Regions from separate parts of the Blautia sp. AM23-13AC genome, predicted to be linked through region 1. Evidence: predicted binding sites of a transcription regulator. Region 1 holds the regulator's gene; each other region holds the start of a gene.

Region 1 (10,265 bases):
TAAATAAGCCAACCTTGATCATAGCGCACAATAAAACACTTGCAGCACAGCTGTACGGTGAGTTTAAGGAATTCTTCCCTGAGAATGCAGTAGAATATTTTGTCTCCTACTACGACTACTACCAGCCGGAGGCTTACGTGCCGTCTTCGGATACGTATATTGCGAAGGACTCTGCGCGGAACGATGAGATTGATAAGCTGCGGCTTTCCGCGACTTCTGCACTGAGTGAGCGGAACGATGTCATTGTGGTTTCCAGTGTTTCGTGTATCTATGGAATCGGAAGCCCGAAGGACTACATGGAGATGATTATTTCGCTCCGCCCGGGAATGGAAAAGGACCGGGACGATGTGATCCGGCAGTTGATTGATATTCAGTATGACCGGAATGATATGGATTTCCATCGCGGTACGTTCCGCGTGCGCGGTGATGTATTGGAGATTTTTCCGGCGGAGGAGACGGACAAGGCGGTGCGCGTCGAGTTCTTCGGGGATGAGATTGACCGTCTGGTGCAGATCGATACGCTGACGGGTGAAATCTTATGTGAACTGAACCACATCGCAATCTTTCCTGCCTCCCACTATGTTGTGCCGATGGACACGATCCTGAAAGCAACAGGCGAGATTGAAAAGGATATGGAAGAGCAGGTGAAGTTCTTCAAGCACGAGGGAAAACTGATCGAGGCCCAGCGCATCGAGGAGCGGACCAATTTCGATATTGAGATGCTCAAAGAAACCGGCATCTGTTCCGGCATCGAAAACTATTCGCGTTACCTCTCCGGATTAAAGCCAGGCGAGCCGCCCTACACACTGATGGATTATTTCGGAGATGATTTCCTCATCATCGTGGATGAGTCGCATAAGACTGTTCCGCAGATCCGCAGCATGTATGCCGGCGACCAGTCGCGGAAATCGACGCTGGTGGACTATGGATTCCGTCTGCCGTCCGCAAAAGACAACCGCCCGTTGAACTTCGGCGAGTTCGAGGACCGGATCGATCAGATCCTCTTCGTATCTGCCACGCCGGGCGACTACGAGGCAGACCACGAGCTGCTGCGCGCCGAACAGATCATCCGCCCGACCGGCCTTCTCGACCCGGATGTCGAGGTGCGCCCGGTGGAGGGACAGATCGACGATCTGATTTCGGAAGTAAAGAAAGAAACTGAAAAACACAACAAAGTTCTCGTGACGACGCTGACGAAGCGTATGGCAGAGGATCTGACCGACTATATGAAAGAGGCCGGCATCCGCGTGCGCTACCTGCACTCCGATATCGACACCCTGGAACGGACCGAGATCATCCGTGATATGCGTCTCGATGTCTTCGATGTGCTCGTCGGCATCAACCTTCTGCGTGAGGGTCTCGACATCCCGGAAATCACACTCGTGGCGATCCTGGATGCCGATAAAGAAGGTTTCCTGCGTTCCGAAACCTCCCTGATCCAGACCATCGGCCGTGCCGCGCGAAACAGCGAGGGCCATGTTATCATGTACGCCGATGTGATGACCGATTCCATGCGCCTCGCGATCGACGAGACGAAGCGCCGCCGTGCCCTGCAGGAAGCCTACAACAAAGAACACGGCATCACTCCGACCACCATCAAAAAAGCCGTCCGCGATCTCATCAGCATTTCGAAAGAAGTGGCAAAGACAGAAGAAAAGATGGAAAAAGACCCGGAGTCCATGAGCCGCGAAGAACTGGAAAAACTGATCGGCCAGGTACAGAAACAGATGAAAGCCGCTGCTGCCGAACTCAACTTCGAAATGGCCGCCGAGCTGCGTGACAAAATGATCACACTGAAGAAGAGCCTGGATGACATGGAAGAATAAAAAAGAAGAAAAGAGCATGAAAAAAAGCGTGCCGGAAAAGCGACAGAAAACTTTCCGACACGCTTTTTTGCGTCCGATTTTGATTCCTTATTGTTCAGAATTGACGCAAAATAAGAATACCATTATAATATAAAATACGACCAAATGGTCGTATCAAAACGAAAAACACAAAAATAAAAAAGACAACAATAAAAAAATTAATCGCCGAATTTTCTCTTTTTACTGGAGACACTCAGCAGATAGTCGACCGAGCAGTCATAGAACCGTGCAAGCCGGATCACATAGTCGATCGGGATGTCGCGGATTCCTTTTTCGTAGCGGGAATAGACGTCGCGGTTGCATTCGAGCAGGGCAGAAATCTCTTTGATGGTGAGATCCTGATCGATCCGCATATCTTCAATTCTCTGGTATTTCATACGTTGTACCATCCTTTCAGATTCAAACCCATACTACCAAACGGTTGGATGGACAAAGTTAAATCAGATCATATGGTCGCAAATTGGAGAATGGGGCGGGAGAGAGAAACGGCGGGTGAAGACAGCCTGTGCAGAAAACAGAAAAATATGTACGGCAGAAATGGGGGAACGAATGGGAAAAGCAGAAAGAATAGAAATAGAAGATTTTGTCCAGAATATAGTGGAACGGATGGAGACGCCGGAAGCGTTTGAAAAAATGATCAGCCGGGAGGAAGAATGCGAAGCGCAGGGGCAGGAGAGCCGTCTGAGGGATGTGCTGAAGAAAGAATGGCCGGTGGACGAAAAGGGAGAGCGCATCTATCAGATCACTAATATATATGAAGAAAAAGCAGAAGAACTCCTCATTGTAGAACTGTATACCGGCATCCACCTGGAAAACGGAGTCCCGTGCGGGCATTTTACGCTGTATCTCTGCGGGGAGCCGGACGGATGGAAACTCAGCGAAACGCGGATGATGGAATATCTGCAGAATCTGTAAACGAAAAAGCAAAACAGGGAGGACAGGGAAAAGAAAAACTGTCCTCCTGCTTTTGCTGCGGCGGAGACATCGGAAAGTCAGGATCCATACGGCCGCTTCTCATCGCTGATGCCGACCAGATAATCCAGACTGACCTGATACAGCTCCGCCAGACGGATGGCAATGGAGATCGGCAGCTGCCGGACGCCTTTTTCATATCGGGTATAAACATCGCGGTTGCAGCCGAGATAGTCGGCAACCTGGCGGATCGTCAGATCGCGGTCCGTGCGCAGATCCTCCAGTCTCTGATATTTCATGATTCATCACCTCTGAGAAAATGCTACTAAATGGTCGTATCGAAATGGCAGAATCCTACCATACGGCTATAGCGCCTTTGAAACAGTAGAATGCAATAAAAAAGAAAAGTCAGATTCCTTTTCAGAAAGAAAACGGTTTATACTTTTTTCACAATTTCTTCATAGAAAAACCGGGAAAAGGTGTTGACAAACAAAAGGCAGAGTGCTATCTTAAGAGCATAGATGTTAGCACTCCACTGAAACGAGTGCTAACAGGACTATACAACAGGAAGGAGCTTATCTTAGTGGATACAGAATTGGATGAAAGAAAAAGAAAAATATTAAAAGCGATCATCCAGACGTATCTGGAAACGGGCGAGCCGGTCGGCTCAAGAACGATTTCCAAATACACGGATTTGAATTTAAGCTCCGCCACAATCCGGAATGAAATGTCCGATCTGGAAGAGATGGGTTACATCTTACAGCCCCACACTTCCGCAGGACGCATTCCTTCCGATAAAGGCTACCGCCTCTATGTAGATGAGCTGATGCGGGAAAAAGAACAGGAAGTTGCAGACATCAAAAACATGGTCATTGAAAAAACAGACCGAATGGAAAAAGTTCTGCAGCAGGTTGTCAAAGTCCTCGCTTCATCTACCAACTATGCAACGTTGATTACAGGACCGGAATATCACAGAAATAAAGTGAAATTCATCCAGCTCTCAAAAGTCAATGAAGAGCAGCTCCTGGCCGTCATCGTCGTAGAAGGCAACCTGGTGAAAAACCAGATGATCGACCTAGACGAGACCATCAACGATGAACAGATATTAAAGCTGAACCTGCTTCTGAACACACAGCTCAATGGCCTGACCATTGAAGAAATCAATCTTGGCATGATCAAGAAGATGAAAGAGCAGGCAGGCATCCACTCCGGCATCATCAGCAAAGTGGTCGATACCGTAGCGGAAGCCATCGCAGTCAGCGAAGAAGATGTGCCGGTGTACACCAGCGGCGCAACCAACATTTTCAAGTACCCTGAGCTTTCCGACAGCAGCAAAGCCAGCCAGCTGATCTCCACATTCGAGGAACGGCAGAAACTGGTCGATATGATCAAAGGAGCTGCCGAGGAGCAGGACGGAGAGGAAAATACCGGTATTCAGGTATACATCGGAAATGAATCTTCGATGGAACCCTTACGGGACTGCAGCGTGGTCACCACCACATACGATATGGGAAACGGTATGCGCGGAACAATCGGTATCGTGGGACCAAAGCGGATGGATTACGAAAATGTGGTAGATAACCTGAAAACATTAAAAGTTCAACTGGACGCCGTCTTCAAAAAGCCGGACACAGGTGAGTAGAAAGGTGGAATGATCAGTGAGCGAAGAAAATAGAAAGAAAGAGGAAACCATGGAAGAACCTACACGCGAGATGGAAAAAGAAACCGGAGCAGAGACCGATCTGCCGGAAACCGAACCGGCTGCGGAGCAGGAAGAAGCAAAGAAAGCAGCAGAGGCAAAAGAAGCGGAAGCTGCAGAAGAAACTGCTGAGGATGGCAAAGAACGAAAGTTCTTCAAAAAGAAAAAAGATAAAAAAGATGAGAAAATCGAAGAGCTGACTGACCGCCTGACCCGTCAGATGGCAGAGTTCGATAACTTCCGCAAACGCACCGAAAAAGAAAAAGCAAATATGTATGCCATTGGAGCAAAAGACATCATCGAGAAGATTCTTCCGGTTGTTGACAGCTTCGAGCGCGGACTTGCAACGGTGGAAAACCCGGAGGAAGATCCGTTCGCAGACGGCATGAATAAAGTATACAAACAGTTTACCACAGCACTCGATGAACTCGGTGTAACCGTGATCGAGGCCGTTGGAAAGGAATTCGATCCGAACCTGCACAACGCAGTGATGCATGTGGAGGATGAGGAAGCCGGCGAGAACATCGTCGTAGAAGAGTTCCTGAAGGGCTACATGTACAAAGGCTCCGTAGTCCGTCACAGTATGGTCAAGGTGGCTAATTAAGCCTTGAAGATAAATAAATAGAAATTAAACCATTTTTTAGCATAATTCATTGAGGAGGAAACAACAATGGGCAAAATTATTGGTATTGACTTAGGAACAACAAACAGCTGTGTAGCCGTTATGGAAGGTGGAAAACCAACCGTTATCGCAAACGCAGAGGGTGAAAGAACAACTCCATCTATCGTAGCATTCACAAAAACAGGTGACCGTCTGGTCGGCGAGCCGGCAAAACGTCAGGCTGTAACAAACGCAGACAGAACCATCCGTTCTATCAAACGTGAGATGGGTACTGACTATAAAGTAGACATCGAAGGAAAGAAATACTCTCCGCAGGAGATCTCCGCTATGATTCTTCAGAAACTGAAAGGTGATGCAGAGAACTACCTTGGTGAGAAAGTAACAGAAGCAGTTATCACAGTTCCGGCTTACTTCAATGACGCACAGCGTCAGGCAACCAAAGATGCCGGTAAAATCGCAGGTCTTGATGTAAAACGTATCATCAACGAGCCTACCGCAGCAGCTCTGGCATACGGACTGGACAACGAAAATGAGCAGAAGATCATGGTATACGACCTTGGCGGCGGTACTTTCGATGTTTCCATCATCGAGATCGGTGACGGCGTTATCGAAGTTCTTTCCACAGCAGGAAACAACCGTCTGGGCGGTGATGACTTCGACCAGAAAGTAACAGATTATATCCTTGCTGAGTTCAAGAAACAGGAAGGCGTAGATCTTTCCAATGATAAAATGGCTCTGCAGAGAATCAGAGAAGCAGCAGAGAAAGCAAAGAAAGAGCTTTCCAGCGCAACTACAACCAACATCAACCTGCCGTTCATCACTGCAACCGCAGATGGCCCGAAACATCTCGATATGAACCTGACAAAGGCTAAATTCGATGAGCTGACCCACGACCTGGTAGAGAAAACCGCAGAGCCGGTACAGAGAGCACTTTCTGATGCAGGCCTTCAGGCATCCGAGCTTTCCAAAGTCCTTCTGGTAGGCGGATCTACCCGTATCCCGGCTGTACAGGATAAAGTAAGACAGCTGACCGGACACGAGCCGAGCAAGAGCCTGAACCCGGATGAGTGCGTAGCACTTGGTGCTTCCGTACAGGGTGGTAAACTTGCAGGAGACGCCGGCGCAGGCGATATCCTTCTTCTGGATGTAACTCCGCTGTCTCTGTCCATCGAGACCATGGGAGGTATTGCAACTCGTCTGATCGAGCGTAACACCACAATCCCGACCAAGAAGAGCCAGATCTTCTCAACAGCAGCAGATAACCAGACAGCAGTAGATATCAACGTAGTACAGGGTGAGCGTCAGTTCGCGAAAGACAACAAATCCCTCGGCCAGTTCCGTCTGGATGGAATTCCGCCAGCAAGAAGAGGCGTTCCGCAGATCGAGGTTACCTTTGATATCGATGCCAACGGTATCGTAAATGTATCTGCAAAAGACCTTGGAACAGGAAAAGAGCAGCACATCACCATCACCGCAGGCTCTAACATGTCCGACAGCGAGATCGACAAAGCAGTCAAAGAAGCTGCTGAGTTCGAGGCTCAGGATAAGAAACGAAAAGAAGCAATCGACGCAAGAAACGATGCAGACTCCATGGTATTCCAGACCGAGAAAGCAATCGAGGAAGTCGGCGACAAGCTTGATGCAAACGACAAAACAGCAGTAGAAGCTGACCTGAACGCACTGAAAGATCTCATTGCAAAATGCAATCCGGAAGAAATGACCGATGCACAGGTAGCTGATCTGAAAGCAGCTCAGGAAAAACTGATGACAAGCGCTCAGAAACTGTTTGCAAAACTGTATGAGCAGCAGGGCGGAGCAGCAGGCGCTGGTGCCGGAACAGCAGGTGCAGGCCCGGATATGGGAAATGCAGGAGCAGCAGGCGGCCATGACGACGATGTCGTAGACGCTGACTACAAAGAGGTTTAATTTTCGGCATGTCACACTCCGTGAAAATACCGACTGTGAGTTGAAACAATAAGTAAATAAACGCAAAAAGCCCTGTGAGGCGAATGTTTGCAGGGGACGGAAAATACATTCCGCCCCCTGTATTTATGCTGGTATTGCTTTCGGAAAAGTGCTATACTGGAGCGTGCGGAAAAACATTTCTGCAAAGATGAAATTTGTGGAACAGAAATGAAAAGGTGAACATAAATGGCAGAAAAAAGAGATTATTACGAGGTCCTCGGCGTAGACCGCGGAGCGGACGATGCAACATTAAAAAAAGCATACCGTAAACTGGCCAAGAAATACCATCCGGATATGAACCCGGGCGACAAAGAGGCCGAGGCAAAATTTAAAGAGGCGACAGAAGCCTATGGCGTGCTGAGTGATCCGGACAAACGGCGTCAGTACGATCAGTTTGGCCACGCTGCATTTGAAAACGGCGGTGGCGGCGCAGGAGCCGGCGGATTCGGCGGCTTCGACTTTGGCGGCGGAGATATGGGTGATATCTTCGGCGATATTTTCGGCGACCTGTTCGGTGGCGGCGGAAGCAGAAGAAGAGCAAACAATGGACCTATGAAGGGAGCAAACCTCCGCGCTGTTGTCCACATTACGTTTGAGGAAGCTGTTTTCGGATGCCAGAAAGAGCTCGAGATCAACCTGAAGGATACCTGTACAACGTGCCACGGAACCGGCGCAAAACCAGGAACTTCACCGGAGACATGCTCCAAATGTAACGGAACTGGTCAGATTACGTACACACAGCAGACCATGTTCGGTTCTGTGAGAAACGTGACGACCTGTCCGGATTGTAACGGAACCGGAAAGATCATTCGCGATAAATGTACCGCATGCCACGGCACGGGCTATACATCCAGCAGAAAACGCATTCAGGTCAACATTCCGGCTGGAATCGACGATGGACAGAGCATCCGGATCCGTGAAAAAGGCGAGCCGGGTGTAAACGGCGGACCGAGAGGAGATTTGCTTGTCGAGGTTCAGGTAACCCGTCATCCGATCTTCCAGAGACAGGATATGAACATCTTCTCTACCGCACCGATTACATTTGCGCAGGCAGCGCTCGGCGGTGATGTGAAGATCAGCACCGTTGACGGAGACGTTCTCTACACTGTAAAACCGGGAACCCAGACCGATACGAAGATCCGTCTGAAGGGAAAAGGTGTTCCGTCCCTTCGCAACAGCAATGTGCGCGGTGATCACTACGTAACACTCGTAGTCCAGACTCCGACGAAACTGAATGAGAAAGCAAAAGAAGCCCTCCGCGCCTTCGACGAAGCCTGCGGAAACCGCCCGGCAGCAGAAGCAAAAGCAGCCGACGGCGAAACTGCAGAGCAGCCGAAGAAGAAAAAAGGCTTTATGGATAAAGTGAAAGAGGCCTTTGAGGACATCGATAAATAAAGAACGGCGGCAAGCCGGAAAAGAAAGAAGAATCTGTGGAAAAAGCAGGTTCTTCTTTCTTTTCTATGAAAGAACCATGAAAATTTGGTGAATTTATACACAGAATGGTCGGATTTTGATATAATGTGGAAAACTTAAGGGGAGAGAAAAGAAAGGAAACGGGGAAAATGAGATTTCGACCATGTATTGATATTCATAACGGAAAAGTAAAACAGATTGTCGGGGGATCGCTGAAAGATCAGGGAAATCAGGCGAGCGAGAATTTTGTCTCGGAGCAGGATGCGTCGTATTATGCGCAGCTGTACGAAGAGCAGGGTATTACGGGCGGCCATGTGATTCTGCTGAACAAGAAAGGTACCGAGTTTTACGAGGAGACGAAGCGCCAGGCATTGCTGGCACTCTCGACGTACCCGGGCGGCCTGCAGGTGGGAGGCGGCATTGATGCGGAGAATGCGTGCGAGTTTCTGACAGCGGGGGCAAGCCATGTGATTGTGACTTCGTATGTGTTCCGCGGCGGCCATGTGTTCTATGAAAATCTGGACAAGCTGGTGACGACGGTAGGAAAGCAGCGGCTGACACTGGATTTAAGCTGCCGGAAGCGGGACGGAAAATACTATATCGTGACGGACCGCTGGCAGAAGTTCACGGACGAAGAAGTGACAGAGGAACTGCTGCATCACCTGTCAGAATACTGTGATGAGTTCCTGATCCATGCCGTGGATGTCGAGGGAAAGGCTTCCGGCATTGAGACGGAGCTGGTGGAACTGCTTGCGAAGATGAAAGATTTTCCGGTGACGTACGCCGGCGGCGTGGGAAATTTTGAAGACCTGGAGCTGCTCAAAAAACTGGGAAACAACCACGTCGATGTGACAATTGGCAGCGCACTGGATCTGTTCGGCGGCAAAATGAAGTTTGAAGACGTGCTGGCAGTATGCCGCCGGTAAGCGGAAACGGACGTTCACCCGCGCCATTCGCAAAACCGCGCTTTCAGCGCTCTCCGCTGCTGCGCAGCTCCTTTTTGCTCATAACCAGGCGCTCCCTTTGTATCTTATTCTCGACAGATTTTCATGCGAGTATGAAATCTGTCAAAAATAAGATACAAGTGAACTGTAACAGAAAAAACTCTAAAATATTCATGAATTTTCTAAATACTATTGCAAATAGAGACAACTATTGCTATAATTAGAGTTACTTACAGGGGAAGTGAAGAGCCTGTAAAATTTGAGAGCAAAGGGGTTGGGCATAATGAAAATTACCATCAGCGGAAAAAATATTGACGTGACAGAGGGATTAAAAGCCGCGGTCAATGAAAAACTTGGCAAACTGGAGAAATATTTTACGCCTGACACAAATGTCATTGTAACCTTAAGTGTAGAGAAAGAAAGACAGAAAATTGAGGTTACCATTCCGGTAAAAGGAAACATCATCCGTTCCGAGCAGGTAAGCAACGATATGTACGTATCCATCGATCTGGTAGAGGAAGTCATCGAACGCCAGCTTCGCAAATACAAAAACAAAATTGCCGACAAACAGCAGGAAGCAGGAAACTTCCAGAAAGAATATCTGGAGCATGACTATCTGGAGGACGAAGACATCCAGATCATCCGTACGAAAAAATTCGGCATGAAACCAATGTATCCGGAAGATGCCTGCGTACAGATGGAACTTCTTGGACACACCTTCTTCGTATTCCGCAATGCAGAGACCGACGAAGTAAACGTCGTTTACAAGAGAAAGAACAACACCTACGGTCTGATCGAGCCGGAGTGCTGAAAAGTAAATAAAGAATGAACAGTCACCCTGTTTC
Region 2 (10,265 bases), on a different contig from region 1:
CCGATGACGCGCAGCTCTTAAAAGAAAAAGGACGGACGCGGCTTCTCTGGAAAGATGTGAAATCGTTCTGCTATTCCGTCATCAAAGGAAAACGGACACCTCTGCAGTTCAAATTTGTGTTTCAGCTTCCGCAGGCGGCGTGCAAAAAAATGATCGCGGACCATGCGCTGCCGCTGGAAATAGAGAACGTGTTTGGATGCTTTCTGAATTTTCAGTATAAGGACGGAAAACTCTTACTTACCACCGGAACTTCCCTCAAAATCTTTACGATGGACAAGTCGCTCGACCGCGTCTTCGATGAGGAAGTCCGCCAGTTTCTGCTGAAAAATGAAATTGCATTTGAAGAACAGATATAAAGACAAAATACTTATTTAGAAAGGTTCTCTTTTTATGAATCAGATTATTATGTGGATCATGGCAGTCGGCGCGGTACTCGGCGGTGTCGACCGGATCGCTGGCAATCGCTTCGGATTTGGAAAACGGTTTGAGGAGGGCTTTATGCTGCTTGGACCGACGGCACTTTCCATGTCGGGCATCATCTGCCTCACCCCGCTGCTCTCCCGCTTTCTCCGTTTCGCCCTCGTTCCCATCTGGAACTTTTTTGGTCTGGATGCGGGACTTCTCGCCGGCATTCTCGCCATTGACATGGGCGGCTACCAGCTCGCCGGAGAGCTTTCGGCATCGCAGGAGATGGTGCGCTACGCAGGACTTGTGATTGCGGCGACGCTTGGCTGTACCATCACCTTTACGATTCCGGTCGGCATGGGAATGCTGAAAAGCGGCGACCGCCTCCTTTTCTCCCGCGGCATGCTGATCGGCACGGGCACACTTCCCGTCACGATGATCGTCGGCGGACTGCTCTCAGGACTCTCTTTTCTGCAGATCGTACTTCAGTCGCTCCCGGTGCTCCTCTTCTGCTTTCTGCTGATGTTCGGCATCTGGCGTTTTCCGGAGCAGACCGTGCGCGCGTTCACGGTATTTGCAGATGTGATCCGGCTTCTGACGACGATCGGCCTCATCGCGGGCGCGTTCTGCTATATGACCGGCTTTTCGCTGCTCCCGGACCTTGCGCCGCTGGAGGACGCGATGGCGGTCGTCTCGTCCATCGGCATTGTACTACTCGGCAGCCTTCCGACGGCGGAGCTTTTACAGCGGGTGCTCAAAAAGCCGCTCTCTTTTATTGGAAGAAAAACCGGCATGAACGACAGCAGTGCCGCCGGTCTTCTGATGGGCATTGTCAGCCCTGTTCCGGCGATCACAATGATGGAAAAAATGGACGAGCGCGGAAAGATTGTAAACGCAGCTTTCCTCGTCTCCGCCGCATCGACCATCGCCGCACATATGGGATTTACGTTCGGCACCGATCCTGATTTTGTCGTGCCGCTTCTCGTTGCAAAGCTCGCTGGAGGCATCGCCGCCGTCTGTGCCGCGCTGTTTTTCACGAAGAAATCTGCTTAATTGTTTGAGAGCATACATAGCAACGCAATAAGACCTGCGCCGTTTGAAAGCGCAGGTCTTATTGCATTTCTTACTTATTTTCTATTTCTTATTTCACCATATCCTCTTTGATAATTCCATGCTCTTTTAAGAGATCTCCAACTACATTTCCATCTACCAGTTTCAGCAGAGGTTTTTTCAGCAGGTTGAGCGGTCCAGGAAGCTCGATTTCCAGCGGGGATTTTCCATCCATCAGTTTCACGGAGCTGTCCAGCAGGTCGCGGATATCGTAAACGCTGCCCCATACTTCCGGCACACCGCGGTCTACGCCGAGGAGTCCGTAAACAGCTTCCATTGCGGTACGAACGGAATACTCTGTCGTGAATATGGTATCTCTTGGTGTCTCAGCGAACTGTCCGAGGAATGCGAAGTTGACGCAGCCATCCGGGATGACATCCGGGCGGTCGCCCTTTCTTCTTGGCATAAAGAATGCGGTGATGTACGGCATCATGGTCGGTACGCAGACAGCGCTGTTCTCTGCCAGCTCCGGAATCTGGTCAACCGGCACGCCGAGGTGGTACAGCCACTCTTCGGTGATCTCTTTACCAGTGCACTCTTTCATCGGTTTCTTCACATAGTCGCCAGGTACGTCGGTGAACAGGCTGTAAACCCATACGCATACCTTATCTTTATCCTGCTCTTTGAACTGTCCCTGACGGTTGATGGTCCAGCTTAAAAGCCACTTGGAATCCTGGCAGCTTACGATACCGCCGGTAACAACCTTTCCGGTTCTCGGATCACGTTTGCAGATATTGGTGATATACGGAATGATCTTATTGTCGAGAGTGGTAATTGTTGCGGATTCCCAGTTTGTCTTTGCAATATCGGAGCAGAATTTCTCCGGATGTCCAAAGGACGGATCCTGTTTTGCAATGTTTTTCCACAGGCTCCAGCAGCCGCTCGTGCGGACCTCTGCATCACCGTTCGGTGCATGGTTCTGATCGCCGTAGATCGTGCCTTCGGTGCAGCTTCCGTTGGTAACGAAGACGAGGTCATTCTCGGTGAGAACGATGCCTTTCTCGACGCCGTTTACTTTGCACTCGATGGCTTTTGCTACTTTCTTTCCATCGTTGATTTCAAAGATAACGTTGGTTACTTCGGTATTGAACTGGAAGTCTACGCCGGCATCCTCGAGGTATTTCTTCATCGGAAGAATCAGAGATTCATACTGGTTGTACTTCGTGAATTTCAGTGCGGAGAAGTCCGGCAGTCCGCCGATGTGGTGAATGAACCGCTGGAAGTACAGCTTCATCTCCAGTGCACTGTGCCAGTTTTCAAATGCGAACATCGTTCTCCAGTACAGCCAGAAGGTGGAATTGAAGACTTCATCATCGAAAACATCCTCGATCGTCTTGTCGTACAGATCCTCGTCTCTTGTCATGAAGAGTTTCATGATCTCCATGCAGCCTTTCTGGCTCAGGTTGAACTTGCCGTCGGTATGGGCATCCTCGCCGCGGTTCTTCGTTGCACGGCACAGGGAGTAGTTCGGGTCCTTTTTGTTCAGCCAGTAATACTCATCAAGAACGGATACACCAGGTGTCTCAATTGACGGGATGCTGTGGAACAGATCCCACAGGCACTCGAAGTGGTTTTCCATCTCACGGCCGCCTCTCATGATGTAGCCGCGGGTCGGATCGTAGATACCGTCGCAGGCACCGCCGGCGATGTCCATGGCTTCCAGAATGTGGATGTGATCGCCTTTCATCTGGCCGTCTCTTACAAGGAAGCACGCTGCTGCGAGGGCTGCGAGGCCGCTTCCTACGAGGTATGCGCTCTTCTCATCGACGCCTTCCGGTTTTTCCGGTCTTGCGAAGGCTTCGTAGTTTCCGTTGGTGTAATAAATGCCTTTGCTGTTTTTCTTATCTTTTCCGCGCTCGGTGTTGCGGTAATCATTCTTTGGTTCTGATGTTACAGTGGTTGTCTCCGCTGCTTTTTTTGCTTCACTCTTGTTTTTTGCCTGCAGCACTGCTGCTCCAGCTCCGATGACTGCTGCTGATGCGATTCCGAATTTTAATCCTTTTTTTGACATAGACGTTCATCCTTTCTTTTCTAAATACGACTGCCGGAATGTTTTTTCGAATTTCCGGTTCGTATAGGTTATGCTGCTTTCTTTGTTTTACAAGTTTCTATTTGTGTTGCCATTGTCTGTTGACAATTTGAATCTTACTTCATTTTTCCCCGCTTTTCCATTTACAAAACAGGGCGGATGATTAAATTTTTATCATCCGCCCTGTTTTGTAAAGTGTAACTATATTTTATTTCTTTTTTCAAAATTTCGGATGGAATTGACGACATTTCCTTCCATCGTGCGGTGCATTTTTTCCGCAATCATATGGTAATCCACTTTCATTCCGTCTTTGATCCAGTCGAGCATGACACCGGTAAAGCTATACTTATAGAAATCTGCGATAAAACTCTGATCCGCCTCGGAGATGCCGGTTCCCTTTGCTTTTTCCTGTACGACACCGTACAGCAGATCGTGCGTCAGATGAAAGAGATATGTTTCGATCTGCTCCCGGCTTACAGAGTGATAGACATTCATAATAAATGGTTTATTCTCGAGCACTGCCTCAAAAATCTGCTGCAGGCCTTCCTGCCATGTCTCATACGTTTTCTTCCCCTGCAGCGCCTGCGTCGCATCCTCCAGGCACGACCATTCGACAAGATCGTAGATATCCTTAAAATGATAATAAAACGCCATCCGGCTGATGCCGCAGTCTGTCGTCAGATCGTTGATCGTAATTTTGTCCAGCGGCTTTTTCAAAAGCAGCTTTTTTAATGACGCTTCCAGCGCCGCCTTTGTCGCATTTGTCATGTATTTCCTCCATTTTTCTTTTATGTACCCTCGGAATCTTTCTGTTCGAAACGCTTCTATGCTTTTTCATTGTAGCATATCCATTCTCCAGAAACAACTGCGCAGCCCTTCTGATCAGACTTTACAAAAAGTTTAGAAAGTACCGTAATACCAGTAAATTCAATACTTTCCGTCGTTCTGTTAGCACTCTTTTTTCTCGAGTGCTAATTTTCCCTTGACTTTTCCCTGTGCCAGTATTACTATAACTATCAGAGCAGTAAAAAAGCTGCAGACATCTAAAAAAGCATGATATCCCCGCTTTGCTGGATCAAAATATTTTTATAAGAAAAGGAGTGTGTTTCTCATGAGTGCGAAACATGGAAATCTTTCAATCAACAGCGACAATATTTTCCCGATTATCAAAAAATGGATGTATTCCGACCACGATATCTTCGTCCGCGAGCTCGTTTCCAACGGCTGCGATGCCATCACCAAACTGAAAAAACTCGACGGCATGGGCGAATATACTCTGCCGGATGACTACAAAGCAGCCATTCAGGTGATTGTAAACCCGGATGAGAAAACCTTAAAATTCATCGATAACGGTATCGGTATGACCGCAGACGAAGTCGAAGAATATATTACCCAGATCGCCTTCTCCGGCGCTACCGAATTTCTGGAGAAATACAAAGACAAAACGAATTCAGATCAGATGATCGGCCACTTCGGTCTTGGTTTCTACTCTGCTTTCATGGTAGCAGATGAAGTTCACATCGATTCTCTTTCTTATAAAGAAGGATCCACCCCGGTACACTGGACCTGTGACGGAAGCACCGAGTACGATATGTCCGAGGGCAGCAAGACAACTGTTGGTACCGAAATCACTCTGTTCCTGAACGAGGACTGCCTGGAATTCGCAAACGAATACCGTGTCCGCGAAGTTCTGGAAAAATACTGCTCCTTCATGCCGGTTGAAATTTTCCTGTCCAAAGCAAATGCGCCGCAGGAATACGAGACCATCGATGAAAGCGAATTAAAAGATGACGACGTTGTCGTAGAGCACATCCACGAGGACGCAAAATACGAAGAGAAAGAAAAAGAAGACGGAACGAAAGAGCAGGTTGAAGTTTCCCCGGCCAAAGAGAAAGTAAAAATCAACAAACGCCCGGTTTCCATCAGTGATATCCACCCGCTGTGGACCAAACATCCAAACGAGTGCAGCGATGAGGATTATAAAGAATTCTACCGCAAAGTCTTCAACGACTACCGCGAGCCGCTGTTCTGGATCCACCTGAACATGGACTATCCGTTCAACCTCAAAGGTATCCTCTACTTCCCGCGTATCAACACCGAGTACGATTCCATCGAGGGAACCATCAAGCTGTACAACAACCAGGTATTTATTGCCGACAACATCAAAGAAGTCATTCCGGAATACCTGATGCTCTTAAAAGGCGTCATCGACTGCCCGGATCTGCCGCTGAACGTATCCCGAAGCGCACTGCAGAACGACGGATTTGTCAAGAAGATCTCCGAGTACATCTCCAAGAAATTCGCTGACAAGCTCTCCGGCATGTGCAAAACCGACCGTGAGAATTACGAGAAATACTGGGATGATATCAACCCATTCATCAAATACGGATGCATCAAGGACGAGAAATTCTCCAAGAAGATGATGGACTATATTCTGTTCAAGAACATCGACGGAAAATATCTGACTCTTGAGGACTGCATCAACGAGAATAAGAAAGAAGAAGCTCCTGCAGAGAACACCGAAGAGAAGGCTGAAACTACGGAGAATACCGAAAATACGGAAAACGCTGACGAGAAGAAAGAGCCGGAAAAAACGACTGTTTACTACGTCACCGACGAAGTTCAGCAGAGCCAGTACATCAACATGTTCCGCAGTCAGGGTATGGATGCTGTCATCCTGAAACACAACATCGACTCCGCTTTCATCACCCATGCAGAGCGTTGCAACGAGCATGTAACTTTCCAGCGCATCGATGCAGATCTGACCAACGATATGAAAGACGAGTCCGGTGAGGATCTGACCGACGCTACAAATACTCTGACCGATCTCTTCCGCAAAGTCCTCGACAAGAAAGATCTGACCGTCAAAGTTGAGAACCTGAAAGACGAAAATGTATCCTCCATGGTAACGCTTTCCGAGGAGAGCCGCCGGATGCAGGATATGATGAAGATGTACGGTATGACCGGCATGGATCCGTCCATGTTCGGCGGACAGGAAACCCTGATCCTGAATGCAAAACATCCGCTCGTTCAGTACATTCTGAAGAATGGCGAGAACGACAACACATCCCTGTTCTGCGAGCAGCTGTATGATCTGGCAATGATCAGCCACAAACCGCTCTCTCCGGACGAGATGACAAAGTTCGTAAGCAGAAGCAATCAGATTATGATGCTCCTTGCAAAATGATAAAGCACAGGCACAGCAAAACGCACCTCTTATAAAACACGCCGGATTTCTGGAATTTACCAGATGTCCGGCGTGTTTTTTCCTGCTTTTTTACTTTACGATTTCTGATCCAGATGATAGAATAATTCTATTCGCCCTATTGAAAAATAAGGAAAATCACACGAAAGGTCTGGTATTTATTTCTATGAAAAAAGGAAAGCCATCCGCCCTGCTCCCGATCGCCGTTTTTCTGGTGTTTTATCTGGGGCTCGGCATTTATTCCGAGTATATTTTAAAAATTCCGATGGGCTTCTACAACATCCCCATCGTCGTCGCGTTTCTGGCAGCGATCCTCGTCGCCTGTCTGCAGAACCGCAGTGTCCCGTTTGAAGAAAAGCTCGCCCTCATGGGACAGGGCATCGGGGACAAAAACATCATCACAATGCTGCTGATCTTCCTCGCCGCAGGCACGTTTGTCGGCGTTGTCGGAAGGAGCAGTGCAGAGAGCGTTGCCTATTTCATGCTCTCCTGGATTCCGGCAAAATATGCCGTCGCTGTGCTCTTTGTCGTTGCCTGCTTCGTCTCCACGGCCATGGGAACCTCCGTCGGAACGATCACGCTTCTCGTGCCGATCGCCGCTGCTGTTGCCGAGACCTCCGGCTTTTCGCTGGCGCTCTGCGTCGCCTCCGTCATGGGCGGATCCATGTTCGGCGACAACCTCTCCTTCATCTCCGACACGACAATCGCCGCCTGCAACGGACAGGGCTGCGAGATGAAAGACAAGTTCCGCGAAAACTTCTGGATCGCTCTCCCGGCTGCTCTTGCCACGCTGGCGCTGATCCTTGTAATCTCCTTCCGACAGGCGCCGGGCACACCGATCGTCCACGAATACCATCTGCTGCAGATGGTTCCGTACCTGCTCGTGCTGATCGGCGGCATCGCGGGCATTCAGGTGTTTGTCGTACTCCTTATCGGTATTGCTTCCGGTGCCGTTATCATGCTCGGTACGGGACAGACGACGCTCTTGGATATGCTCTCCAGCATGGGAAGCGGCACTTCGGGTATGTTTGAGACATGTATGGTTGCGATTCTTGTCGCTGCGATGTGCGCGCTGATCCGGGAAAACGGCGGCTTTACTGTCCTGCTTCGTGCCATTCACAAAATCTTCCGCGGAAAAAAGGGCGGCCAGCTCGGTGTCGGCATTCTCGTCGCGCTGCTCGACATTGCGACCGCAAACAACACCGTCGCGATCGTCATGGCAAACCCGATCGCAAAGCAGATGTCCGAGGACTACGGCATTACCCCACGGAAAACGGCATCGCTCCTCGATACCTTCTCCTGCATCTCACAGGGCATCCTGCCGTACGGCGCGCAGATGCTCGTGGCGATTTCCGCGGTGCATGAACTGGGATATGAGCTCTCCGCCTTTGAAATCATGGCAAACCTCTTCTATCCGGGCATGCTGCTTGTCAGTTCGCTGATCTTTATCTTCGTTCTGCCGGATCGGAAAAATGCCGAAAGCAATGCTTAAAAAGTTCCGTATCGGATCAACTCAAAAAATCATGTTAAAATGCCCACCGATTTCACTTTTTCGTTTGATTGGCGGGCATTTTTTTGCTTTTTTTGGCAAAAATAGCCAAAATTGCAGTAACATTTACGGTTGAAATTCTTTTACGCGGGTAGTATAATCGGGGTCGTGACATTGAGAAGGAGTGATGTTATGTGGGTTATGGGGAGAAAGGACAACAGAAAAAGTGAAATTATTAAGACAGTTCCTTGTAATTATGGCGGTTTCGTTCGTCGGAGAAATCCTGCACGCCGTGCTGCCGCTTCCGATTCCGGCAAGTATCTACGGCCTTGTGCTGATGCTGGCGCTTCTGATGACGGGGGCATTAAAACTTGATACCGTCGAGGACGCAGGCAAGTTTATGATTGAGATCATGCCGGTCATGTTCATTCCGGCGGGCGTCGGCCTGATGGAATCCTGGGGTGAATTAAAAGCCGTTCTCGTTCCGGTTCTCGTGATTACGCTCGTCAGCACCATCGTCGTTATGATTGTGTCCGGACGCGTGACACAGGCGGTCATCCGGCTGGAAAAGAAACACAAAGGAGGGGACGCAAAATGACAAATATGCTCTGTGAATCTGCATTTTTCGGCGTTGTCATCAGCCTTCTGGCGTATGAGCTCGGCATGCTGTTAAAGAAAAAATTTGGGCTTCCGATTTTCAATCCGCTGCTGATTTCCATTGCAGTCGTCATTGTATTCCTTGCTGTTTTCGATATCGATTATCAGAATTATAATGACGGTGCAAAATACTTGAGCTATCTGCTGACTCCTGCAACGGTCTGCCTTGCGATTCCGCTGTATGAGCAGATGGAGGCATTGAAAAAGAATATCAAAGCCATCCTCGCCGGTATTCTCTCCGGCGTGCTGACGAGCCTTACCGTGGTTCTCGCGCTGGCGCTGATCTTCAATCTGAATCATAAAATGTATGTAACACTGCTGCCGAAATCCATCACAACGGCCATCGGCATGGGTGTTTCGGAAGAGCTCGGCGGTGCGGTGACGATCACGGTTGCCGTTATCATCATCACGGGTGTGCTGGGAAATATGCTGGCGGAGACGCTCTGCAAGCTGTTTCACATTGAGGAGCCGATTGCAAAGGGCATCAGTATCGGATCGGCCTCCCATGCGATCGGTACGGCGAAGGCCATGGAGATGGGCGATGTCGAGGGCGCGATGAGCAGCCTTTCGATTGCAGTTGCAGGTATTCTGACTGTGGTCGGAGCGTCGATTTATGCGATGTTTATCTAAAAACGAACACTGATAAAAAGCAGAAAAAATCCGGGAATGGAAAGCAATGTAAAACTTTCCGTTCCCGGATTTTCTATCCCTGAAATTCTATAACTAAAAATTAAAATTCCGACTGCAGAAACTCTTCAATAAAAAGAAGCGCAGTAGCACTCCGGCCCTTCCGGGTCGATGCAGATATGCTCGAGCGTTCCGCTGTGCATCGAAAGCCCCATCGTCAGATCCTGCACAATCTGCTGCTTCGCCGTCTGGCGGTGCTCATAGATGTACTGATACACACTTTTCTTATTAATCTTTTTTAACGTAATTGTGGTAATACTCTTTTCGTTCACGCAAAAACGTCCTCTCTTTTACCGCTCCATCACATTGATCGACTCGATACCGACGCTTCCGCCGCGCACGACTTCGATCTTGCTGAATTCCTCTTTCATCAGCTTCACAACTGCATCGTTTTTCGTCGCCGTCTGGACAAACTCGAGCAGCAGGCTGTCTTTTCCGTAGTCGATGACCTTCGCCTTGAACGTCTCAGCGATCTGGAACAGCTCGACTTTGTCAGCTGCGCTGCAGTTGAATACCTTGATATACAGAATCTCTTTCATGCGCACAAACACGTCGGTGAAGTCGATGACTTTGATGACCTCGACCATGCGGTTCAGCTGTTTTTTGATCTGCTCAAACGTCTCATCGTCACTGACCGTGGCGATCGTCATACGCGATACGGTCGGGTCCTCGGTCGTTCCGAC
Region 3 (10,265 bases), on a different contig from region 1:
TGGATGAAATTGATGCGATGGTGGAGCTGGCAAAGAAATATCGTCTGGCTGCTGTGTTTACCTTGCCGGCGTTCAGCGCCCATGTGGCAGAACGGCTGCAGGACACCAGAGAAATCCATGCGGGAGGCGTGGTAAGCTTTCCGGGCGGCGGAGATACGACCGGACAGAAGAAGCGGCAGGCAAAAGAACTGTGGGAGGCTGGCTGCCGGGAAATCGACATGGTGATGAATCTTACGGCATTCAGAAGCCACGAATTTTCTTATGTAAAAGAAGAACTTCTGGCCATCCGGGAGCAGGTGCCTTCGGCGATTTTTAAGGTGATCATCGAGGCACCGCAGCTGACGGAGCAGGAAATCTGCCAGGCAGTGGATCTGTGTGTGGAAGGCCGTGCGGATTATGTAAAGACGAGCACCGGATGGTATCCCGGCTGTCCTTCCACCGTGGAGCAGGTTCGAATCATGAGCCGTGAAGCCGCCGGTCGCATTCAGATCAAGGCCGCCGGTGGAATCCGCAGTCTGGAAACTATACAGGAAATGCAGAAAGCCGGCTGTAGCCGTTTCGGTATGGGAATGCGGTCGGTACAGAATTTGATAAAAAGTATCTATAAGTAATCTATTGTGCAAAAGCTATAAAAAAGTCACGGAATATTCTACGATATTCCGTGACTTTTCTGTTGAATTAGTAACCTATTAGTGATATATTCGAATCATAGGAATCGATAAATCATTAACAATCTGAAAGGAGAGCAAAAGATATGAAAGGTTATGCAATGCTGAAAATCGGTGAATCCGGATGGATCGAGAAAGAACGCCCGAAATGCGGGCCGATGGATGCCATTTGCCGTCCACTGGCAGTTGCCATCTGCACATCAGATGTCCACACTTTATGGGAAGGGGCCATCGGTGACCGTCATAACATGATTCTGGGCCATGAGTGCTGTGCAGAGGTTGTGGAAGTCGGAGAGCTCGTAAAAGATTTCAAACCGGGAGACCGGGTTCTTGTGCCGGCCATCACTCCGGACTGGAATTCTCTGGAAGCACAGGCTGGTTATTCCATGCACTCCGGCGGAATGCTGGCAGGCTGGAAATTCTCCAACTTCAAAGATGGTGTCTTTTCTGAATTCTTTCATGTAAATGATGCCGATGGAAACCTTGCGCTGCTTCCGAAAAACATCAATGTTGTCGACGCGTGCATGCTTTCCGATATGGTGCCGACCGGATTCCACGGCGTAGAGCTTGCCGATGTACAGTTTGGTGATACAGTTCTTGTCATCGGAATCGGACCAGTTGGTCTGATGTCGGTAGCCGGAACGAATATGCGCGGCGCATCGAGAATCATTGCTGTCGGAACGAGACCGGTCTGCGTAGAAGCGGCAAAAAAATACGGCGCAACGGATTTTGTCAGCTACAAGAACGGACCGATTTTCCAGCAGGTACTTGATATGACAGATGGAAAAGGTGTTGATAAAGTAGTCATCGCCGGCGGTGGTGTAGAAACCTTTGCAGAAGCAGTAAAATGCCTGAAACCGGGCGGAAAGATCGGAAATGTAAACTATCTTGGATCCGGTGACAACATTGATATTCCGCGTGTAGAGTGGGGCGTTGGAATGGGTCACAAACAGATTAACGGAGGCCTGATGCCTGGCGGAAGACTCCGCATGGAAAAACTGGGAGCTCTTGTTTCGGCAGGCAAGCTGGATGTCAGCCCGCTGTCCACACATGTGTTTGATGGATGGGATCATCTGGAAGAAGCACTGTTCCTCATGAGAGATAAACCGAAGGATTTAATCAAACCAGTCGTTAAATTGGCTGACTGATGATTTGAAAATTTGACTGAAAAAGGAAACGTATGAAAATATTGATCGTATCCGGCTTTTTGGGCGCGGGAAAAACAACATTTATCAAACGGCTGGCCAGGAACGTCGATCAGCGGTTTGCCATACTGGAAAATGAATATGGAGCCGCAGGAATCGACGGCGCACGTCTTGGCCAGAACCGGCAAGGAACGCAGAAAAATGTATGGGAAATGACAGAGCAGTGCATCTGCTGCATCGGGAAAAAGGATTTTGCAGCATCCGTGCTGACCATTGCCAATGTGGTAGGCCCGGAATACCTGATCGTAGAACCGACAGGCGTCGGAAGTCTCGCCCGGATTATAGAAAATCTGCGTCAGATCGAGTACGAGAGAATTCAGCTTCTCTCGCCGGTCACTATTGTGGATGTTTACAGTTACCGCCGCTATATGGCGGAATATCCCGAGCTGTATCAGGATCAGATCCGAAGCGCGGATACGATCATTGTTTCCAAAACAGAAGCATGCCAGGCGGAAGAAAAACAGCGCATCCAGAAATTTCTGCAGGAAATTAACCCGCAGGCAAAAATCATCACGGATTATGCATCCACGATGACACGGGAAGATTACCAGAGCCTGCTGCTGGGCGGCCGATATGAGAAAGAAGTACAGGATACGCAGAGCGGCGAAAAGATGCCGGAGACCTTCTCCTTCGAAAATATCCGAATGGAGGCACCGGAAACCCTGTGGTGTTTTCTGGAACAGATCATTCGCGGAGCGTTTGGAAATATCATCCGTGCAAAAGGACAGTTCGCAGCCGGAGACCAGTTTCTCCAATTTGATGTCGCCGATCACCGCTACAGCATCACCGGCACAGAACAGAAAAACGCCGGCCAGGCTGTGTTTATCGGAAACGATATGAACGAAGATGCGATCCGGCAGTATTTTAAGAAATGCGCCGGAAACCAGAAAATGAAATATGCTGCCCGTCATGTATCATAAAGTAAATAGGAAAAAGAGATTGCGGAGTCCTGCCAAAACAGGGTTTCGCAATTTTGGTTTTTACAGAAAGATTCAACTGAAAAACGAAGGATAGGCAAAAACGAAAAATTACGCTAAAATAAACATACAAGTATTTCAAATAAAACAAAAGAAAAATCAGGGGGATCTGATATGGAGGAACAGAAAAGAAGACGGGAAAGAAAATCAGCGGCATACTGGTTGAGCAAAAGCTCGATTTTATATCCGATCTGTATCTTGTATGTGATGTATGTGAAACAGGTTGAGGTATATATTACAGAATGTTCCGTCCATATTTCGTCGGGGACAATGCTTTTTGCCTATGCGCTGTGCCTGATTTTGTGGCTGGCCTCACCCATTCGAAGCTACTGCGCAGATGGAACTGCAAATGAAGTTTTATTCTATACATTTCCGCCGAGCATACTGATGCTGTTTTTATTTGCCCAATATTCACTGAAAATTGTGTTGTTTCTTGCAGTGCTGGATGGGATATTTCTTGTTACGGTTTTAAGAGATTTACATAGAAAAAAACGAAAATATTCTCCGAAAAAATTCTGGAGATTAAAAAGAAGTGACTTAAACGCATTTCTGTTTGTTTCAGTATGCGTGAGTATGGTACCGACTTGTATGATGATATATTGGAAGCTTGAGTCTCCGTCCGGAGTGGCAGAACTTTACGAACGAAAAAAGGACTATAATCTCGTCCAGAATCAGGAGAACATTTTTCAGGAAAATAAAGAATTTCTGCTGAGCTTAAAGGAGAGCGAATGGAGGCAAAAAACACTGGAAGAAAGAACAATTGCAGCGCAGAAGATGGTACGGCTTGAAACAGAACGACTTGGAATTCCCGAAATTCCGCTGTATGTGAAAGAGACAGGATCATCGAATTGCGTTGCATTATATAATAATGAAGAGAACGAAATATGGTATGCTCCAGAGCATTTAACATCTCAGACAGCAGAAGAATTTTTTACGGGAATTTGCGAAGAATGTTATCATGGAATGGAGTATTATCTGCTGGAGCGAATGGACTGGAATTCGGAAATGGCGAATACTGCTTATTTTGAAGAAATGAGGAAGTGGAAACTAAATGATAATCGCTACATATCTGGACGCGACGAGGGCGATTCGTTTGAAGCATATCAATCACAGCCGCTGGAAGCATCTGCCAAAAAGTATGCCAGTTCCGAAACAGAGGCACTGATTCATTTTATTGCTGTGTACGGCGATGAATAAAAATCTTTTAGGGGGGGAGGGAGAAAAGGAGCGTCGGGAAAAATAAAAAAAATTAGCACTCACCTCTTGACAGTGCTAATAACTAGTGTTATAGTACAACTAGAACAAAGAAAGAAAAGAAAATTCACATCAACGCTCTTTTTGTTCGGAGCGAATGTTAGCACCCAAATAGATAAGGAGGAAGCCGATTATGAATATCAGTAAATTCACACAAAAATCGCTGCAGGCTGTACAGGACCTGGAAAAGACCGCATACGATTTCGGCAACCAGGAAATAGAGCAGGAGCATCTGTTGTATAATCTCCTGCATCAGGACGACAGCCTGATTCTGAAAATGATCGAAAAGATGGAAATCAACAAAGAACATTTTCTGAACCGTGTCGAGACGGCACTGAACGACCGCGTCAAAGTATCCGGCGGTCAGCCGTATATCGGTCAGTATCTGAATAAAGCACTGGTAAATGCTGAGGATGAGGCGAAAGCCATGGGAGACGAGTATGTTTCCGTAGAACACCTCTTCCTGGCAATGCTGAAAAACCCAAGCCCGTCCATGAAAAAACTGTTTCAGGAGTACGGCATCACAAGAGAACGTTTCCTGCAGGCATTAAGCACCGTGCGCGGAAACCAGAGAGTTACCACCGACAACCCGGAGGCAACATACGACACCCTGGAAAAATATGGCCAGGATATCGTAGAAAAAGCCAGAAACCAGAAAATGGACCCGGTTATCGGCCGTGATACCGAAATTCGGAACGTTGTCCGTATCCTGTCCCGTAAGACAAAAAACAATCCGGTTCTGATCGGTGAGCCTGGTGTTGGTAAAACCGCAGTCGTAGAAGGCCTGGCCCAGCGAATCGCCAACGGCGATGTACCGGAGAGCCTGAAAGATAAAACCATTTTCTCCCTCGATATGGGAGCCCTGGTAGCCGGAGCAAAATACCGCGGCGAATTCGAGGAGCGTCTGAAAGCCGTTCTGGAGGAAGTCAGAAAGAGCGACGGAAAAATCATTCTGTTTATCGATGAGCTGCACCTGATCGTCGGCGCCGGAAAGACCGACGGCGCGATGGATGCCGGAAACATGCTGAAACCTATGCTGGCACGAGGCGAACTGCACTGCATCGGTGCCACAACGCTGGATGAGTACCGCCAGTACATCGAAAAAGATGCCGCCCTGGAGCGCCGTTTCCAGCCGGTTCAGGTTGATGAGCCGACCGTAGAGGATACGATTTCCATCCTGCGTGGCTTAAAAGAGCGCTACGAAGTTTACCACGGCGTAAAAATCACCGACGGTGCCCTCGTTGCAGCCGCAACCCTTTCGAACCGTTACATCAGCGACCGTTTCCTGCCGGATAAAGCAATCGACCTGGTCGACGAGGCATGCGCTCTGATCAAGACAGAACTGGATTCCATGCCGGCCGAGCTGGATGAGCAGCGCCGTAAGATTCTGCAGATGCAGATCGAGGAAGCCGCACTGAAAAAAGAGACCGACAATCTGAGCCGCGAGCGTCTGGAAACACTGCAGAAAGAGCTGGCTGAGTTAAAGGATACCTTCAATTCTGCAAAGGCACAGTGGGAAAATGAAAAGAGTTCCGTTGAGAAACTGTCCAAACTGCGTGAGCAGATCGAGGACATGAACCGCCAGATCCAGAAAGCAAAGAATGATTACGATCTGAACCGCGCCGCTGAACTGCAGTACGGTGAACTCCCGAAATTACAGCAGATGCTGGAAGCAGAAGAGAAAAAAGTTAAAAATGAAGATCTCTCACTGGTACACGAGAGTGTAACGGATGAAGAGATTGCCAGAATTGTCTCCCGCTGGACCGGAATCCCGGTTGCAAAACTGACCGAAGGCGAGAGAACTAAGATCCTCGGCCTGGAAGATGAACTTCACACGAGAGTTATCGGCCAGAATGAAGCAGTCACCAAGGTTTCGGATGCGATCATCCGTTCCAAAGCCGGAATCAAGGATCCGACAAAACCGATCGGTTCGTTCCTGTTCCTTGGACCTACCGGTGTCGGTAAAACAGAGCTTGCGAAAACGTTGGCAGAAAAGCTGTTTGATGATGAGAACAACATGGTTCGAATCGATATGAGTGAATACATGGAGAAATACTCCGTCTCCCGTCTGATCGGAGCGCCTCCGGGATATGTAGGCTACGAGGAGGGCGGCCAGCTGACTGAGGCAGTGCGCAGAAAACCATATTCTGTTGTTCTGTTCGATGAGATCGAGAAAGCGCATCCGGACGTCTTCAACGTTCTGCTGCAGGTACTCGATGACGGCCGTATCACCGACTCCCAGGGCCGTACCGTAGACTTTAAAAATACGATCCTGATCATGACCTCCAATATCGGATCCCAGTATCTGCTGGACGGCATTCAGGATGACGGCAGCATCTCCGAAGAGGCGAGAAACCTGGTCATGCAGGATCTGCGTGCACACTTCCGTCCGGAGTTCCTGAACCGTCTGGATGAAACAATTATGTTCAAACCATTGACAAAAGACAACATTGGTCATATCGTAGATCTGTTGCTGAAAGGACTGAACAAACGTCTGGCAGACCAGGAGCTTACCGTCGAACTGAGCCCGGCTGCAAAACAGTTTGTCATTGAGGGCGGCTACGACCCTGTTTACGGCGCCCGTCCATTGAAACGTTTCGTACAGAAAGAGGTAGAAACCAGCACCGCAAAACTGATCCTTGGCGGTCAGGTCAGCGAGGGCGATACGATCCTTCTGGATGTGGAAAACGGCGGCCTGAAGGCAATGATCAAACCAGGTGTGGAGGTAGTAGACGAATGATGCCGAAAGATCCCGTAATGCTGCTGAGCTATGTCAATACGCAGTTAAGAGATTTTTACCCGTCGCTCGCAGAATTCTGCGCGGCCATGCAGACAGAGGAATCCGATCTGCGGGAAAAACTGGCGCTCATCGACTATGAGTACGATGAGAAAACGAACCAGTTTGTATAAGAATAACCAGGCCCTGAAAAAAATGGCGGAAAAAGGCGTTCCGTATGTGGAAAAAACACATACGGGGCGCCTTTTTTACGCAAAGCGTGTTTCTTATAACTGACAGGAAAAATCATATTTATAATAGAAGAAATGTGGTAAAATGGAGGAAAAGAAAATCCGCTGAAAATGGGGAAACAGCGGATCTGGAGAAGGAGGAAACCAATATGTATTTTGGTGTACAGATGTATGGGGTATCCAAAGAATGGAAACAGGATCCCGAAGGATTTTTAAAGAAAATCTATGAGGCAGGCTACCGCCAGATCGAGCCGTGTCTCGGATTCCGTGTTGATGCCAGGGACTACGGTTTCTGGATCCCGGAGGATCTGGAGCAGGCAATGCCGTTGCTTGCAAAATACCACATTGAGGTTCATGCGGTCCACATTTTCCTGGATGAATACCACTATGAAAGAGAACTTGCCATTCTTACAGAACTGGCGCAGAAATACCACATTTCCTGGTTTGTCGTAAAGAGCCCGGCACGCCTGACAAAAGATGTTCTGGACGAAACCGCTGCAAGATACCGCGAACTGGCAGAAGAACTGGAAAAAGCCGGAGCAGGTCTTCTGATTCACAACGAAAAAGAAGATATCTGTATCCGCGTGAATGGAAAAACAGCGTACGAATATCTCCTGGAAGCCTGCGGTGAAAAAGTCGGAGCAGAAGTAGATGTCGGCTGGATGTACTGCGGCGGCGTCGACCCGGAAGAGTTCCTCTGGGCGCATGCGGACCGAGTCAAAGCCGTTCATTATAAAGATATGAAAATCACCGGCCAGGAAGCGCCGCTTGGAAAAGGCATGGTTGATCTGAAAGCCTGCTTCCAGTTCGCCCGTGCAAACGGTGCACTGCAGATTGTGGATATGGATGCGGCAACACTGGAGGATACCTGCCGCGCCGGAAAAATGCTCTCCGGATGGACAGGGGACAGAGACAACACCGACAGCATTCTCTGCACGATGGATGTGGAGACCGGAGAAGAAACCGTGCTGCATGAGTTTCCGGGAATCATCGAGGCACCGAACTGGCTGAACGATGGAAACACCCTGCTTTATAATGCGGATGGAAAAATCTACCGCTATGAGATCGACAAAGACCATGTGGAGCAGGTTGATACCGGTTTCTGCGTGCAGTGCAACAATGACCACATTCCGTCACCGGACAACCAGCTGCTGGCGGTAAGCTGCATGCCGCCGGAACTCACAGATGGAACGTATGAATCCCACATCTACGTGCTCCCGATGACAGGCGGTGAACCAAAAGACCTCACCGGACCGGGTCTCAGCTATCTGCACGGCTGGTCGCCGGACGGAAAAGAGCTTGCGTACTGTGCCTTCCGCAAAAAGCCGGAGGAGGAGACTATGCGCATTGAGATCTGTACGATTCCATCAGACGGCGGCGAGGAAACCTGCCTGACGGACGGCAAAGGCTACAACGACGGTCCGGAGTATTCACCGGACGGAAAGCACATCTGGTTCAACAGCACCAGAAGCGGTCTGATGCAGGTATGGCGGATGAACCGTGACGGCAGCGGTCTCACCCAGATGACCGATTTCGATGCCAACAACTGGTTCGGCCACGTTTCGCCGGATGGAAAACACGTCATTTACCTGACCTTCGCTAAAGGTGAGCTGGAACCGAATGAGCATCTGCCGAACATGTATGTATCGCTTGGAATGATGGATTATGACGGACAGAATAAGAAAAAAGTGCTGGATCTTTTCGGCGGCCAGGGCAGTATCAACGTCAACTCCTGGGCACCGGACAGCCGCAGAATTGCGTATGTGAAATATGTGCTTCATCACAAATAAAGGAATATCTTAAGAAAATCTGACGGGCCGTAAAAATTCATGGAAGTATTGTGAAAAAACGTTGAAAGTATTTTAGCGGAAATGCACAAGAATTCTTACGAATTTTTACGGCCCGTTGACTCTTTTTCTGACACACGTATAATGAAAGTAACAAGAGAAACTGCGGCCCCTGGCGGCTGCAAAACAATCAAAAGGAAAGGAGGATTTGTGTTATGAAGAAAACGAAAAAAATGCTTTCGTTTGTACTGTCCATGCTTCTGATCGTGACGATGTTCCCAACCATGGCATTTGCAAAAGAGGAAGCCAAAACGTGGAAGTTCGGAGAGCTTTCGCTGAAAGCAGGCGACGTTCTCGGCAAAGATACGGAGATTAAAAATGATGCAGAGAACAGAGAAATCCGAATACTTTCAGAAAAAACAAATCCGGATGAAAAGGAAGATCAGAAAGATGACAAAGAAAGAATAAAAACAGAAAAAGAGGCTGTGATCGCAGCGGCGGCTTCCTGGAATCTGAAGGATCTTACGGAAAAGGCCAAAAAGGCTCCGGCAGATTATCTGCTTAAAAAGGCAGACAGCTGGAACGGAAGCTGGATTGTAACAAAGATCGCAGAAACGGAAACAAAAGATGCCATTGAAATCCAGATAAGAACCTATGAGTACGCAGCTGTAACAGAAATCCAGGGCATACCGAAAGAAATCCCGGGAACCACCGCACTGACGGGCAAAGCAGTTCCAGAAAATGCAGATCAGAAACAGATCACATGGGAAATCACGGATGCCGGAATGACAGGTGCTGTTTTAGACGGCACAAACCTGAAAGTAACGAATGCCGGAACCGTAAAACTTCTGGCGACAATCAAAGACGGAAAGAAAACCGGCGTTGACTTCACACAGGAATTCACTGTGATTGTAAAAGCCGCAGATTACACCAAAGTAACAGAAGCGCTGGCGCTGATACCGGAGGACATGGGCCGGTATACAGAAGAAAGCGCGGCAGCTGTTCAGAAAGCAAAAGATGCGGTAAAAGAGAACCTGCCATCAGCTGAACAGGAAACCGTAAATGGTTATGCGGCAGCCATTCAGACAGCAGTAAACACACTGACGCTTCTTGGCGCAGATTACACAGAAGTTGATGCAGTACTTGCCAAAGTTCCGGGAGATCTTTCTATCTATACGGAAGAGAGCGTGGAAGCACTGAATGCAGTCATTGCATCCATCGACCGCACCAAAACGATAGAAGAGCAGCAGGCAGTTGATGCTTATGCGGAAGCACTGGAGAATGCAATTGCAGCACTGGTACGCAAACCGGTTCCGGCAGATTATCAGGGAGTGGAAGAACTCCTGGGAAAGATTCCGAAAGACTTATCCATTTATACCGAAAAGAGTGTAAAAGCACTGAATGCGG

The links. Region 1 encodes HrcA, which represses chaperone genes, less so after heat shock. Its sites were predicted from a motif close to TGTTAGCACTCNNNNNNNNNGAGTGCTAACA; they were not measured.
Region 2: htpG (molecular chaperone HtpG) is a predicted target of HrcA. The motif match lies at 4,491-4,521, and genes of this name have one in related genera.
Region 3: clpB (ATP-dependent chaperone ClpB) is a predicted target of HrcA. The motif match lies at 4,098-4,128, and genes of this name have one in related genera.

The regions. Positions count from the first base shown of each region.
Region 1 covers NZ_QTUL01000003.1:281,952-292,216, reverse strand. Annotated here, with positions in the region: gene uvrB (excinuclease ABC subunit UvrB) at 1-1,826, shown strand, start outside; gene DW642_RS06085 (helix-turn-helix domain-containing protein) at 2,024-2,242, opposite strand; gene DW642_RS06080 (hypothetical protein) at 2,415-2,780, shown strand; gene DW642_RS06075 (helix-turn-helix domain-containing protein) at 2,858-3,076, opposite strand; gene hrcA (heat-inducible transcriptional repressor HrcA) at 3,361-4,419, shown strand; gene grpE (nucleotide exchange factor GrpE) at 4,469-5,080, shown strand; gene dnaK (molecular chaperone DnaK) at 5,147-7,024, shown strand; gene dnaJ (molecular chaperone DnaJ) at 7,250-8,458, shown strand; gene hisA (phosphoribosylformimino-5-aminoimidazole carboxamide ribotide isomerase) at 8,626-9,402, shown strand; gene hpf (ribosome hibernation-promoting factor, HPF/YfiA family) at 9,704-10,231, shown strand.
Region 2 covers NZ_QTUL01000004.1:238,071-248,335, forward strand. Annotated here, with positions in the region: gene DW642_RS07195 (DUF5721 family protein) at 1-356, shown strand, start outside; gene DW642_RS07200 (ethanolamine utilization protein EutH) at 391-1,458, shown strand; gene DW642_RS07205 (oleate hydratase) at 1,547-3,526, opposite strand; gene DW642_RS07210 (TetR-like C-terminal domain-containing protein) at 3,746-4,312, opposite strand; gene htpG (molecular chaperone HtpG) at 4,656-6,731, shown strand; gene DW642_RS07220 (Na+/H+ antiporter NhaC family protein) at 6,916-8,241, shown strand; gene DW642_RS07225 (CidA/LrgA family protein) at 8,465-8,836, shown strand; gene DW642_RS07230 (LrgB family protein) at 8,833-9,525, shown strand; gene DW642_RS15985 (hypothetical protein) at 9,651-9,854, opposite strand; gene ilvN (acetolactate synthase small subunit) at 9,873-10,265, opposite strand, start outside.
Region 3 covers NZ_QTUL01000008.1:1,207-11,471, reverse strand. Annotated here, with positions in the region: gene deoC (deoxyribose-phosphate aldolase) at 1-611, shown strand, start outside; gene DW642_RS10015 (NAD(P)-dependent alcohol dehydrogenase) at 755-1,816, shown strand; gene DW642_RS10010 (CobW family GTP-binding protein) at 1,849-2,793, shown strand; gene DW642_RS10005 (hypothetical protein) at 2,965-4,047, shown strand; gene clpB (ATP-dependent chaperone ClpB) at 4,238-6,844, shown strand; gene DW642_RS09995 (DUF4250 domain-containing protein) at 6,841-7,014, shown strand; gene DW642_RS09990 (TIM barrel protein) at 7,221-8,861, shown strand; gene DW642_RS09985 (hypothetical protein) at 9,074-10,265, shown strand, end outside.